2 regions of the Lysinibacillus louembei genome follow, and region 2 is predicted to be linked to the other one. Evidence: a T-box and tRNA genes for the amino acid it is inferred to sense, from the RefSeq annotation. Region 2 holds a T-box; the other holds one or more tRNA genes.
What was found. A T-box is a leader RNA that pairs with one kind of tRNA and senses whether it is charged. The one in region 2 lies ahead of ileS (isoleucine--tRNA ligase), so its partner is inferred to be a tRNA-Ile.

Region 1 (6,542 bases), 1.6 Mb from region 2:
TTTGGAGGTGAAAAACATAGCAGGGCAATTAAATTTTGATGTTGAGGCATCACAATTGCTACGAACTCGTGCTGATGGCGTTATCGAACGCTTTCCAAACCCTGTTGCCCAACTAACACGTCATATCCGTTTTCTGTCTTCTCTTTTTCCCCATATTCCTATTGTTGGTGCAGTAGTCATTGCAAACCGCCGCGCAATTATCGGTAGCCGACGAAATACACATATCCCCATCTTTCATGCAGATTACCTTCATAGCTTTATTGAGAGTAGCCTAAAGCAATATACTAAGCCCGTCCTCCAAATCAACACTTTTTATGAACAACTTCTAGCAAGGCAAGCCCCTGTAATAAAATCATTTTCGTTCACATTAGCAGATTTAAAAAAAGGTGTATTTTGTGAAAAATGTAGTTCTAAAATGCATTTTGTGCAAGATCGATTCATTTGCTCAAACTGTCACCATCAAGATAAATTTGCTCATTTTCAAGCATTAGCTGATTTTCGCTTATTAGTAGATTCGAAAATTACAAATCAGAAGTTTCGTACACTTTGTGAGATTTCCTCGAGATATGCAGCAAAGCGTTTGTTAAAATATTTACCTATAATCAAGCAAGGCAGAACTACTTATTACGAGATTCCTGAGCAAATTGTTACAATCGCCCCTCATTCGCCCAATTAGCTAGAAAATTCGCCCGATTCCACAGTCAATTCGCCCGCAAACAGTCTACATTCGCCCATTTTTGTTTTGGTCATTTCTCTTCTTTCTACACAATAAAAAAGCAGTACACGTCTCGAAGACATGCACTGCTTTTTGAATGACCCGTACGGGATTCGAACCCGTGTTACCGCCGTGAAAGGGCGGTGTCTTAACCACTTGACCAACGGGCCAGCTTTGCTGGCGGAGAAGGAGGGATTTGAACCCTCGCGCCGGTCACCCGACCTACGCCCTTAGCAGGGGCGCCTCTTCGGCCTCTTGAGTACTTCCCCATATGGCTCCGAAGGCAGGGCTCGAACCTGCGACCAACCGGTTAACAGCCGGTTGCTCTACCACTGAGCTACTTCGGAATAATCTTTTGGTGGGCCTAAATGGACTCGAACCATCGACCTCACGCTTATCAGGCGTGCGCTCTAACCAGCTGAGCTATAGGCCCTTATTGGAGCGGGTGATCGGAATCGAACCGACGACATCAGCTTGGAAGGCTGAGGTTTTACCATTAAACTACACCCGCACATACATGGTGGGTCAGGACGGAATCGAACCGCCGACACTTAGAGCTTCAATCTAATGCTCTACCAACTGAGCTACTGACCCATGTTTTTTTAAAATGGCGGTCCCGACCGGGATCGAACCGGCGATCTCCTGCGTGACAGGCAGGCATGTTAACCGCTACACCACGGGACCTTTTGGTTGCGGGGACAGGATTTGAACCTGTGACCTTCGGGTTATGAGCCCGACGAGCTACCGAACTGCTCCACCCCGCGATAATTATTATGTTGTTCACCATTTTTTCTTGGAAAAGATGGCGGAGGAAGAGGGATTCGAACCCCCGCGCGGTGTAACCCGCCTGTCGGTTTTCAAGACCGATCCCTTCAGCCGGACTTGGGTATTCCTCCGTTATAAAAGTGAAAAATGGTGGACCTTACAGGACTCGAACCTGTGACCGGACGGTTATGAGCCGTCTGCTCTAACCAACTGAGCTAAAGGTCCTTTAAGATGGCGGCGGAGGGGATCGAACCCCCGACCTTACGGGTATGAACCGTACGCTCTAGCCAGCTGAGCTACGCCGCCAGGATCTTTACTTATGGTTGGTGGAGCCTAGCGGGATCGAACCGCTGACCTCCTGCGTGCAAGGCAGGCGCTCTCCCAGCTGAGCTAAGGCCCCATAAGTTTCTTTCAGTTGGTGTTACATGGTCGGGAAGACAGGATTCGAACCTGCGACCCCTTGGTCCCAAACCAAGTGCTCTACCAAGCTGAGCTACTTCCCGTATAACTAATGGCGCGCCCGACAGGAGTCGAACCCATAACCTTCTGATCCGTAGTCAGACGCTCTATCCAATTGAGCTACGGGCGCTTTTTAAAATGGTGCCGAGGGCCGGAATCGAACCGGCACGGTAGTCACCTACCGCAGGATTTTAAGTCCTGTGCGTCTGCCAGTTCCGCCACCCCGGCACATGTTGGAGCGGAAGACGAGGTTCGAACTCGCGACCCCCACCTTGGCAAGGTGGTGTTCTACCACTGAACTACTTCCGCATGTGCTAAAGAATTTTTATTCTGACAGTTTATGAAATTATTTGGTGCGGGTGAAGGGAGTCGAACCCCCACGCCTTACGGCGCTAGATCCTAAGTCTAGTGCGTCTGCCAATTCCGCCACACCCGCTTTTATTTAGGTCTTAAATGGTGAGCCATGAAGGACTCGAACCTTCGACCCTCTGATTAAAAGTCAGATGCTCTACCGACTGAGCTAATGGCTCAAAATGGTGCCGGCGATAGGAGTCGAACCCACGACCTACTGATTACAAGTCAGTTGCTCTACCAACTGAGCTACACCGGCATTTTGATTGGTGGAGGATGACGGGTTCGAACCGCCGACCCCCTGCTTGTAAGGCAGGTGCTCTCCCAGCTGAGCTAATCCTCCGTATGTAAAGCCTAGCAACGTCCTACTCTCACAGGGGGAAACCCCCAACTACCATCGGCGCTAAAGAGCTTAACTTCCGTGTTCGGTATGGGAACGGGTGTGACTCTTTGCCATCATTACTAGACTCTTTTCTCTCTCAAAACGTTACCCGTTCTTCAAGACAAGAATTAGTATATAACGTTATTTCACATTATGCAATACTTTTTTAAAAAAAAATATTATTTTTTAAAATTGCTAAAATACAATGCTCTGTTGCTCATTATAGCAAGTGCTTTTCTAAAAGAAAATAGCTTATTTTTATCTTACTAACACTTATATTTTAATATCCACTGCCGTTTCATTTTGAAGCTCAGAACTTGCATGATGAGATGACCGCGCATTATTCTCTTCCTCCCCTGATAATTGCTTATGTTCCTTGGGATTCTCTTTTGTAATTTTCATCAATAAAGCTTTCCCATAAAGCGACGGGTCATGCTTCACCAAATATTGATGGTCTTTTCCAGGTACTTTATCTCCAACCATAATACGCCCTGCAATCTTTAAGCAAGTTAATTGAATTTTTAATGCTTCTTGCTCTGCTTCCATTCGCTTTTTGGCAGCCTCAGCTTCCCTTTTAAGTTGCTCTGTCATCTTTTGTTGCTTTTTTAATTCGCGCTCCAATTCCTGCTTTTTCTTTAACAGCTCCTCTTCTTTTGTTATTACAGCATTATCCATAGCAAAGTTTACAGTTTGCGACCCTTTGATGTGCACCGATTTCTCCTCCTTTCTGTAGAAAGCTCCTATTTTATTATTCGGCACAAAATGCAAAAATTAAAGATTCACTCAATTGCCAAAAGCGTTTGACTCAACTTTTGTAAATCTTCAATAGATGTGTCTTCTCCAAAAGAAATTCTAAAAAATTGACGCGCAGCTGCCACCGAGTAACCCATAGATAAAATAGCTTTCGTGCCTGAATCACTATGAATATCGCAGGCGCTCCCTGTGGATATGCCAATCCCCGCTTCATTAAGCTTCAATAACACATATTGCCCTTCAACCTTGTCCATTATGACACCACAAATATTGGGCAATTGATTTTTTGTTTCAATTAATTTACAGCTTTTTGGTAAAGTCTCTTTTAAGTATTGACGCAAGGTTTCATAATGACTTCTTTTGTAATGATATTCCTCTACTGCTGTAGCAAAAGCCACAATTGCAGGTGTATCTAATGTGCCTCCACGCAATCCTTTTTCATGCGTAACACCTGGCACTAATGATGGTACTTGTAACTTCGGGTTAATATAAACAGCTCCACAGCCTTTAGGTCCCCCAATTTTATGTGCCGATACAGTAATCGCATCTACTTGGGCTTGTAACGGCAATTTGCAAAATGATTGGACACAATCCACATGGATGAATACGTTATTTTCTTCTGCAATGCGTGCGATTTCTTCAATTGGCTGAATCGCACCTATTTCCGAGTTGACATGCTGAATTGTGATAACAGCAGTTTCCTCACAAATAGCAGCACGTAACTGTTTGATATCAATACAACCATCTTGCTGTAAAGCTAGCTTTGTAATTTGATAGCCCATTTTTTCTAATGTATTTAATGCCGCATGAACAGATGTATGCTCGGCTTGTGATGAAATAATATGCTTGCCCTTCTTTGAGGCAAGGGCTAATGACAAAATAGCCAATATATTGCCTTCCGTTCCGCTGCCGGTAAAAATAATCCCATCTTTATTTCTATCAAGTGCTTGTGCAATCACATTTCTTGCTTGTTCAACGAAATATTGGGCTTGCCCCCCTGCATCATGCAAGCTTGAGCTGTTGCCGTAATATCTTTTCGCCACCTCACAATATGCGGCAATTGCCTTTTCTGTCATTGGTGTTGTTGCTGCGTAATCTAAATAAATCATCTTTTTCTCCCTTTCTAATTTTCAGTCTTGTTTTCTCTTTTATTTTATGTAAAGATATGTGTCAAGACAACTGTAAGGAAGGTATTATTATGTGCAAAACAGATGTTCTTATAATCGGCAGTGGCATTGCTGCACTTCAAGCTGCTCGCATATTAGGGCAACATTTTCATGTACAGCTTGTCACAAAGTCTTCTGTAGTAACAAGTAGCTCCTATAGGGCACAGGGAGGCATTGCGGCTGTTACAACACAAATAGACGATATTAATTATCATATTCACGACACAATGCTCGCTGGTGAATATCATCACACATCGAATGTTGAAACATTAATAAAAGATGGCGCACAGCTCATTGACACACTTTTACAGCAAGGGCTTCCTGTTGACCGCTATGCAAATGGTGAGCCTATCCTCGGTTTAGAAGGTGCACATAGCCATCACCGTATTTTACACGCTGGCGGAGATCAGACAGGTAAGTATTTTATTCATTATTTACTAGAACGACTGCCGGTTACTGTGACAATCAATGATTATGAAATGGTGTATGAACTATTATTCAATAAAAATGGGGACTGCATTGGTGCATTAACACGAGGCAAGCAAGGTACAAAATGCTACCTTGCTCATCATATCGTTATCGCTTCGGGTGGTGCGGGAGCCCTTTATAACTGTACCTCTAATTTTTCTACAAACACTGGTGATGGCATTGCACTTGCCTATATGGCAGGCGCAGCTATTAGCGATATGGAATTTATGCAATTTCACCCTACTTTATTATGGTGCAATGGTGAAGCAAAGGGGCTTATTTCCGAGGCTGTACGTGGAGCAGGAGCAATTTTTGTTGATGCGGCAAGACAGCCGACTATGAAAGGACTTGATTTGGCACCTCGCCATATCACAGCACACACATTATTTGTAAAGCGGCTTGCTGGAGAAGAAACTTTTTTAGATATTTCGATGATTGAGAAATTTGAGGAAAAGTTCCCGTCTATTACAAAGCTATGTGCTGACAATGGGATATCTTTACAAGATGGCTTAATCCCTGTTGCACCAGGCAGCCATTTTTTAATGGGTGGCATTGTCGCAGATAGTTCAGGGCAAACATCTATCCCTTCTTTATATGCGGTAGGAGAAGTCGCTTGTACAGGGGTTCATGGTGCAAATCGACTTGCAAGCAACTCGTTATTAGAGGCAATTACTTTTGGACAGCGTATGGCACAAACAATTATCCAAAAAGGCCTACATCAACAAAACTTTATGATTGAACAAAGCAACAGCGATATAGTCATGCCGCATTTATTTACAAAAGAGCAGCTTCAACAAAAGATGATGAAAGCACTAGGAATCGTGAGAAACCATTCCTCGTTGCAAGAGTTTTTACAACAAATGCCGTCTTTACAAACGCTACTTTCTGCGAATCGTGACAGCTTACCATGTGAACAAATCGAGCTTTCTATGATGCATATTGTAGCTATATTAATGGCGAAAGCGGCGCTAACTCGCACAGAAACACGAGGGGCGCATATTCGCACCGATTATCCTTTTACAGATACAAAATGGACAAAGCGCTGGATTGTTTTTTCACAAGGTCAAATGGAAGTGAGGAATTCTTTATATGAACATAATCAAGCTAGAGGAAATGCTGAAGCAATTTTTCAATGAGGATATAGGAGATGGCGATTTATCAAGCGAACTTATTTTTTCACCTACGCAACAAGGAGCATTTTCCTTTTATGCAAAAGAAGATGGCATTTTTTGCGGTGGACCGATTATTGAGCAGGGCTTTCGTTTACTTGACGCTTCTATCGTCATTACTTTACATAAACGAGATGGAGAAGCTGTTAAAAACGGCGATTTAATCGCGCATATTCAAGGTTCCCTGCAAAAGCTATTAATGGGTGAACGCGTCATTTTAAATTTAATTCAACGAATGTCAGCTATTGCGACAGTTACACAACGTGCCGTCAATGAGACCGTTGGGACAGATGCTAAAATACTTGACACACGTA
Region 2 (6,542 bases):
ATACGGTCAGTATTTCGCAATTTGAAAAAATTACAGCAGGAAGTTGTGGCATTAAAACTACCATATGCGCCTTGTACAGAACTTTCAATGGGGATGTCCAACGATTACGAAATTGCCGTTGAGGAAGGTGCGACATTTGTAAGAATCGGCACAGCTCTTGTTGGCTAGAAGGAAGGGATAAAATATGAGCATGAAAAATAAAATAAAAAATTTCTTTTATTTAGACGAGGAAGAAGAAATGGAAGTAGCGCAGCAATCAACGCCCAAAACTTCATATGAGCCGCCGAAGCAACAAGAACAGCCCAAACCAGTCGTTAATAATCGCGTGAAAAAAGAACGTAAAATTCAAGTGCATGAAGAGCCCGCACAAGTGCATGCTGTGAATAATGTCGTAAGCTTACAGGCAGCAGTGTCATCAAAAGGCTCGAAGGTGATATTGATTGAGCCACGTGTCTACGCAGAAGCACAGGATATTGCAGAGCATTTGAAAAATAAGCGTGCAACGATTGTCAATTTACAACGTATCGATATTGATCAAGGTAGACGCATTATTGATTTTTTAAGCGGTACAGTATATGCGTTAGGTGGCGATATTCAACGAGTAGGTGTAGATATTTTCTTATGTACACCGGATAATGTTGAGGTTTCAGGAGAGATTTCAAGCTATTTAGAAGATATTTAAAATTAGTGAGGATATAATTTATATGATGATTTTTCAAATTATTAACCAAGTTTTTACAATATACACATTTATGATTATTGGTTATATTTTAATGTCTTGGATACCAGCAGCACAGGATTCAGCAGTAGGTCGTTTTTTAGCAACATTAGTAGAACCTTATTTGGGGATTTTTAGAAAATTCATTCCACCACTAGGGATGATTGATATTTCCCCAATCGTTGCATTGTTTGCATTGCGTTTTATTCAGCAAGGAGTTATTACTGTCGCAAGCTATATCGTATTTTAAACATTTGCCTCCTTTTAGGGGGCTTTTATTATATTTACTGACAAATGGAGAGAAAAGATGGAACATTTAATTCAGCATTTTCGCAAAGATGAGCAGCCTTTTATTGAACAAGTTGTTGGCTGGCAACGAGAGGTAGAGGATCGCTATGCACCAAAATTGACGGATTTTTTAGATCCGCGTCAACGCTTTATTGTGATGTCAGTTGTTGGACAAGTGGATGAGTTGCAAGTGAAATCAGCAGGCGTGTTTGATACTGCTGAGCGTGAGCGCATGATGATTGCGCCAAGCTATTTTGAGGCAGTAGCAGAAGATTTCCAAATTACGATATTTCGTGTCAATTATCCGGCTAAATTTGTCCAATTAAAGCATCCAGATGTGCTTGGGGCTTTATTGTCACTCGGCATAGATCGCAGTAAATTTGGTGATATTCGCGTAGCAGACAGTACAGCCCAGTTTGCCGTCGCGACAGAAGTAGCTGATTATGTGAGGGCGAATTTAACATCGATTGGCAAAGTAAAGATTCATGTCGAGGAATTAGATGAACAAGCTCCTTTAATTCAAACAGAGGAAGAATGGGGAGAGCAGCTTGTGCTTATTTCATCGATGAGGCTGGATGTTGTACTTGCTACTGTCTTAAATATGTCACGTCAAAAATCACAAAGCTTAGTAACATCAGGAAGAGTGAAGGTCAATTGGACAGAGCGTGAGCATGTAAGCTTTGAATTGCAGGAAGGCGATATCGTATCTGTCAGAGGCTTCGGACGCTTCAAAATACTGATGACTGAAGGACGAACAAAAAAGGATAAAATCCGATTACAAATAGGACGTTTAGAGCAAAAATCATAAATATCGCTGTTTTTTATGAATTTTCGTGTTCATAATGGCATAAAAGCTTTATAATAGATGAAAAGATGATATGGATAAAGGAGTGTCATGTAATGCCGTTATCACCGCTTGATATACATAATAAGGAGTTTACGAGAGGCTTTCGCGGCTATGTGGAAGATGAAGTAAATGAATTTTTAAATCAAATTATTAAAGACTATGAAATTATTTTGCGCGATAAAAAAGAGCTTGAAGAAAAAGTGAAAATGATGTCAGAGCAAATTAGTCATTTCAATACATTAGAGAATACTTTACAAAAATCAATCGTTGTAGCACAAGATGCTGCTGAAGAGCTTCGTCGCAATTCACAAAAGGAAGCGAAGCTAATCGTCAAGGAAGCAGAAAAAAATGCTGACCGTATCGTGAACGATGCTTTAACAAAGGCAAGAAAAATTACGATTGAAATTGACGAACTAAAAAAGCAATCAAAGGTGTTCCGCAACCGTTTCAAAATGCTTGTAGAAGCACAGCTTGATTTGCTGAATACCGATGATTGGGAGCATTTACTTGAATACGATGTTGATTTAACAGATATTCAAGAGCAGGTGAAGGTTGTAGAGGACATCGAAAAATAATTTGAGCGTTGCTATAGCGCTTGACGTTTTTTTCTGTTTTTCATATACTGAGTTATATATGCACAATGGCACTTAAGGAAGACAGTATGTTTTAATTGCTGACTAGCGATCTGGGGATAGTGGGAGCTCAGACGAAACAATTAGAGCAGAACATCACTTCTAAGCTAAATTACTGAAAACAAAAATGAGTAAGTAATTTCGTTTGACGCAACGTTACAGCGTTCTAAGAGACACAAACTTTTGTGTAAATTAGGGTGGTACCACGAGTTATAGCTTCTCGTCCCTTTTTGAGGGATGAGAAGCTTTTTTTTATTTATCTAAGGAGGGTTTTAAACAAATGGTAGAGTATAAAGACACGTTATTAATGCCGAAAACAGATTTCCCAATGCGTGGAAATTTGCCAGCAAATGAGCCGAAAATGCAAGAAAAATGGAATGAACAAAATATTTATCAGCTTGTTACTGAGCGCACGAAGGATCGCCCACATTATGTACTGCATGATGGACCTCCATATGCGAACGGCGACATCCATATTGGTCATGCGTTAAATAAAGTGTTAAAGGATATGATCGTACGTCATCGTTCAATGACAGGCTATCATGCACCATACGTGCCAGGTTGGGATACGCATGGCTTACCGATTGAGCAAGCATTAACAAACAAAGGCGTTAAGCGCAAAGAAATGTCAGTAGCAGAATTCCGCCAGCTTTGTGAGGAATATGCCTATGAGCAAATCGCTAATCAACGTGAACAATTTAAACGTTTAGGTGTGCGTGGCGATTGGGAAAATCCATATATCACATTAAAGCCTGAATTTGAAGCACGTCAAATTGAAGTGTTCGGTAAAATGGCGGAAAAAGGCTATATTTATAAAGGCTTAAAGCCAGTTTATTGGTCACCATCATCTGAATCAGCATTAGCGGAAGCAGAAATCGAATATAAAGATGTCAAATCTGCATCGATTTATGTAAGCTTTGCGATTAAAGATGCAAAAGGTGTTGTGCCAGCAGATGCGAAATTTATTATTTGGACAACAACGCCTTGGACATTACCAGCAAACCTTGGTATTACAGTAAACCCAGAATTAACATACGTTGTTGTCGCAGTAGCTGACAATAAATTTATTATCGCAAAAGATTTACTTGAAACAATCGCACAAGAATTAGCATGGGAAAGCTATGAAATTGTGCAGGAGCTACAAGGTGAAGCATTAGACCGTGTTGTAGCAGCACATCCATTCTACGACCGTGATTCACTTGTGATGCTTGGCGACCACGTTACAGCAGATGCTGGTACAGGCTGCGTTCATACTGCACCAGGACACGGGGAAGACGACTTTAATGTCGGGAAGTTATATGGCTTAGAGGTGTTATCACCTGTTGATAATCGTGGCTGTTATACGAGCGAAGCACCGGGCTTTGAAGGTCTTTTCTACGATGATGCGAACAAAGTGATTACGGAAAAATTAAAGGAAGTTGGTGCATTAGAAAAGCTTAACTTCTTCACACACTCATACCCACATGACTGGCGTACAAAAAAACCTGTTATTTATCGTGCAACGCCACAATGGTTTGCATCTGTTGAAATGTTCCGTAGTGAATTACTAGATGCTGTCAAAGCAACAGAATTCACACCAGCATGGGGTGAAACACGTTTATATAATATGATTCGTGACCGTGGAGATTGGGTAATTTCCCGTCAGCGTGCATGGGGCGTGCCGATTCCAATTTTCTATGCGGAAAATGGTGAGCCGATTATTACACCAGAAACGATTGCACATATTGCAGCATTGTTCCGTGAGCACGGCTCAAATATTTGGTTCCAAAAAGAAGCGAAGGAACTATTACCAGAAGGCTTTACACATCCAGGTAGCCCGAACGGTGAGTTTACGAAAGAAAACGATATTATGGACGTTTGGTTCGATTCAGGCTCGTCACATCAAGGCGTACTAGTAGAGCGTGGTATGCAGTATCCGGCAGACCTTTATTTAGAAGGCTCTGACCAACACCGCGGCTGGTTCAATTCATCGTTAATTACATCTGTTGCAATTAATGGTCATGCACCATATAAAGGCTTATTAACACATGGCTTCGTATTAGATGGCGAAGGACGCAAAATGAGTAAGTCGTTAGGCAATGTTATCATCCCGCAAAAGGTAATGGATCAATATGGTGCAGATATTTTGCGTTTATGGGTGGCGTCTGTTGACTACACAGGTGATGTGCGTATTTCAATGGATATGTTAAAGCAAGTATCGGAAGTATATCGTAAAATCCGTAACACATTGCGTTTCTTACATGGTAACGTAGCAGACTTCAATCCAGCGACAGACCGCGTTGCTTATAGTGAGCTACGTGAGATGGATCAATATATGTATATGCGCCTGCAAGACGTATTAAAAACAGTACGTGCGGCTTATGACCGCTACGAGTTTTCAACAGTTTATACAGTTGTCAACAATTTCGTAGCAATAGAGTTATCTTCCTTCTATTTAGATATCGCTAAAGACGTTGTCTATATTGAAGGTGCAGATCAAAAAGATCGTCGTGCAATGCAAACAGTGATGTATGATACGTTAATGACATTGTTAAAAGTATTGACGCCAATTTTACCGCATACAACAGATGAAATGTGGTCTTACTTAGGTCAAGAGGAAGCGTCTGTACAATTAACAGACTTCCCAGAAGTTGATGAGCAAGCAAACTTCGAAGAGCTACGCGTAAAATGGACAAAGATTATTGCGGTACGTGATGAAGTGTTAAAAGCATTAGAGGAAGCGCGTAATGCGAAAACAATCGGTAAATCGTTAGAGGCAAAATTAACGGTTTATGCAGATGAAGAAGTAGCAACATTACTACAGGACGCTAATATCAACTTTGCACAATTATCTATCGTTTCAGCATTTGAAGTAGCTGGCGTGAAAGCAGATGCACCAGCAAATGCTTTAGTTTTAGATAAAACAGCAATTGTTGTCGAAAAAGCAGAAGGTGAAAAATGTGAGCGCTGCTGGACAATTACACCAACTGTTGGCACAAATGCTAAGCATACGACATTATGTGCTCGCTGTGCGGATGTTGTAGAAAAATATTATATTTAACTTAATTCAGCAATGTTTATTGCTGATTCAAATCAAGCCACTGACACAATTACACTGAGGCATAATTGATAAATAATTTTAGCTAAATACCCTGAACTATTTTATGAAATGGAGTAGTTCAGGGTTTTTTAGAGCTTTTTAAGAAGGAAGAGGCAGCAATAAATAATCATAGCAATTTTGTATGAAATGAATTTTGGCTATTACTCATTTATCTATACTAAAGCAGGCAATTAAAGTTTGTTTTTTTTATATATTATATATAATGCTATATAACTAATCTTTTCATAAATTGATTGTATTTAAGAATTATTTATGACTTAATACTTAAATTTTTATTTTTTTATAAATAAAATGGAATAATTGCCCATAAAATTATATAAAAAGAAGGGGAATGGAATGGAGATTTTTGTTGGTAGACAGCCAATTCTTAATGCTAAAAAAGAAGTTATTGCTTATGAATTATTATATAGAAGTAAAGATTTAAATGAATTTCCTAATATTGATTCTGATACTGCTACAGCAAAAGTGCTAGTGAATACGCTCCTCCTTTTTGGTGCAGAAAAAGTGATGAAGGACAAGCCGGTTTTTGTGAATTTTACTGAGAATTTATTATATAGCTCTATTTTCGATTGGTTAGATCCTACTCAAATAGTAATCGAGATATTGGAAGATATTGCGATTACAAAAAAGCTGACTGAACGAGCACGAGAGATAAAAGCAAAAGGCTTTCAAATTGCACTAGATGATTTTATTTTAAATGAGCAAATAGAAGAATACGACGAACTATTTCAATTTATCGATTATATTAAAATCGATTTTTTATTGTCCCCTATAGAAGAGCGTTATAAAGTCGAGAAAAAAGTAAAGATGCATTTCCCACATATTCAGTTACTTGCAGAAAAAGTAGAAACATATGATGATTTTCATATTGCTAAAAATTCAGGATATACACTATTCCAAGGTTATTTTTTCGAAAAGCCGCAGACTTTGACTGGCGCGAGTATTCCGTCAAATACA

Region 1: it has a tRNA-Ile gene. The T-box ahead of ileS (isoleucine--tRNA ligase) is inferred to sense a tRNA for this amino acid. The anticodon was not compared.

The regions. Positions count from the first base shown of each region.
Region 1 is NZ_CP137624.1:2,268,864-2,275,405, reverse strand. Features, by position in the region: gene R6U77_RS11410 (nuclease-related domain-containing protein) at 1-676, shown strand, start outside; tRNA gene R6U77_RS11405 (tRNA-Glu) at 814-885, opposite strand; tRNA gene R6U77_RS11400 (tRNA-Ser) at 894-984, opposite strand; tRNA gene R6U77_RS11395 (tRNA-Asn) at 988-1,062, opposite strand; tRNA gene R6U77_RS11390 (tRNA-Ile) at 1,072-1,148, opposite strand; tRNA gene R6U77_RS11385 (tRNA-Gly) at 1,153-1,226, opposite strand; tRNA gene R6U77_RS11380 (tRNA-Phe) at 1,234-1,309, opposite strand; tRNA gene R6U77_RS11375 (tRNA-Asp) at 1,324-1,399, opposite strand; tRNA gene R6U77_RS11370 (tRNA-Met) at 1,403-1,479, opposite strand; tRNA gene R6U77_RS11365 (tRNA-Ser) at 1,519-1,611, opposite strand; tRNA gene R6U77_RS11360 (tRNA-Ile) at 1,629-1,705, opposite strand; tRNA gene R6U77_RS11355 (tRNA-Met) at 1,713-1,786, opposite strand; tRNA gene R6U77_RS11350 (tRNA-Ala) at 1,805-1,880, opposite strand; tRNA gene R6U77_RS11345 (tRNA-Pro) at 1,907-1,983, opposite strand; tRNA gene R6U77_RS11340 (tRNA-Arg) at 1,993-2,069, opposite strand; tRNA gene R6U77_RS11335 (tRNA-Leu) at 2,079-2,167, opposite strand; tRNA gene R6U77_RS11330 (tRNA-Gly) at 2,174-2,248, opposite strand; tRNA gene R6U77_RS11325 (tRNA-Leu) at 2,291-2,375, opposite strand; tRNA gene R6U77_RS11320 (tRNA-Lys) at 2,394-2,469, opposite strand; tRNA gene R6U77_RS11315 (tRNA-Thr) at 2,474-2,549, opposite strand; tRNA gene R6U77_RS11310 (tRNA-Val) at 2,558-2,633, opposite strand; rRNA gene rrf (5S ribosomal RNA) at 2,643-2,757, opposite strand; gene R6U77_RS11300 (hypothetical protein) at 2,946-3,383, opposite strand; gene R6U77_RS11295 (cysteine desulfurase family protein) at 3,452-4,534, opposite strand; gene nadB (L-aspartate oxidase) at 4,624-6,195, shown strand; gene nadC (carboxylating nicotinate-nucleotide diphosphorylase) at 6,149-6,542, shown strand, end outside.
Region 2 is NZ_CP137624.1:3,877,261-3,883,802, reverse strand. Features, by position in the region: gene R6U77_RS19420 (YggS family pyridoxal phosphate-dependent enzyme) at 1-168, shown strand, start outside; gene R6U77_RS19415 (cell division protein SepF) at 185-682, shown strand; gene R6U77_RS19410 (YggT family protein) at 705-968, shown strand; gene R6U77_RS19405 (YlmH family RNA-binding protein) at 1,026-1,814, shown strand; gene R6U77_RS19400 (DivIVA domain-containing protein) at 1,907-2,428, shown strand; T-box leader at 2,491-2,716, shown strand; gene ileS (isoleucine--tRNA ligase) at 2,766-5,525, shown strand; gene R6U77_RS19390 (EAL and HDOD domain-containing protein) at 5,922-6,542, shown strand, end outside.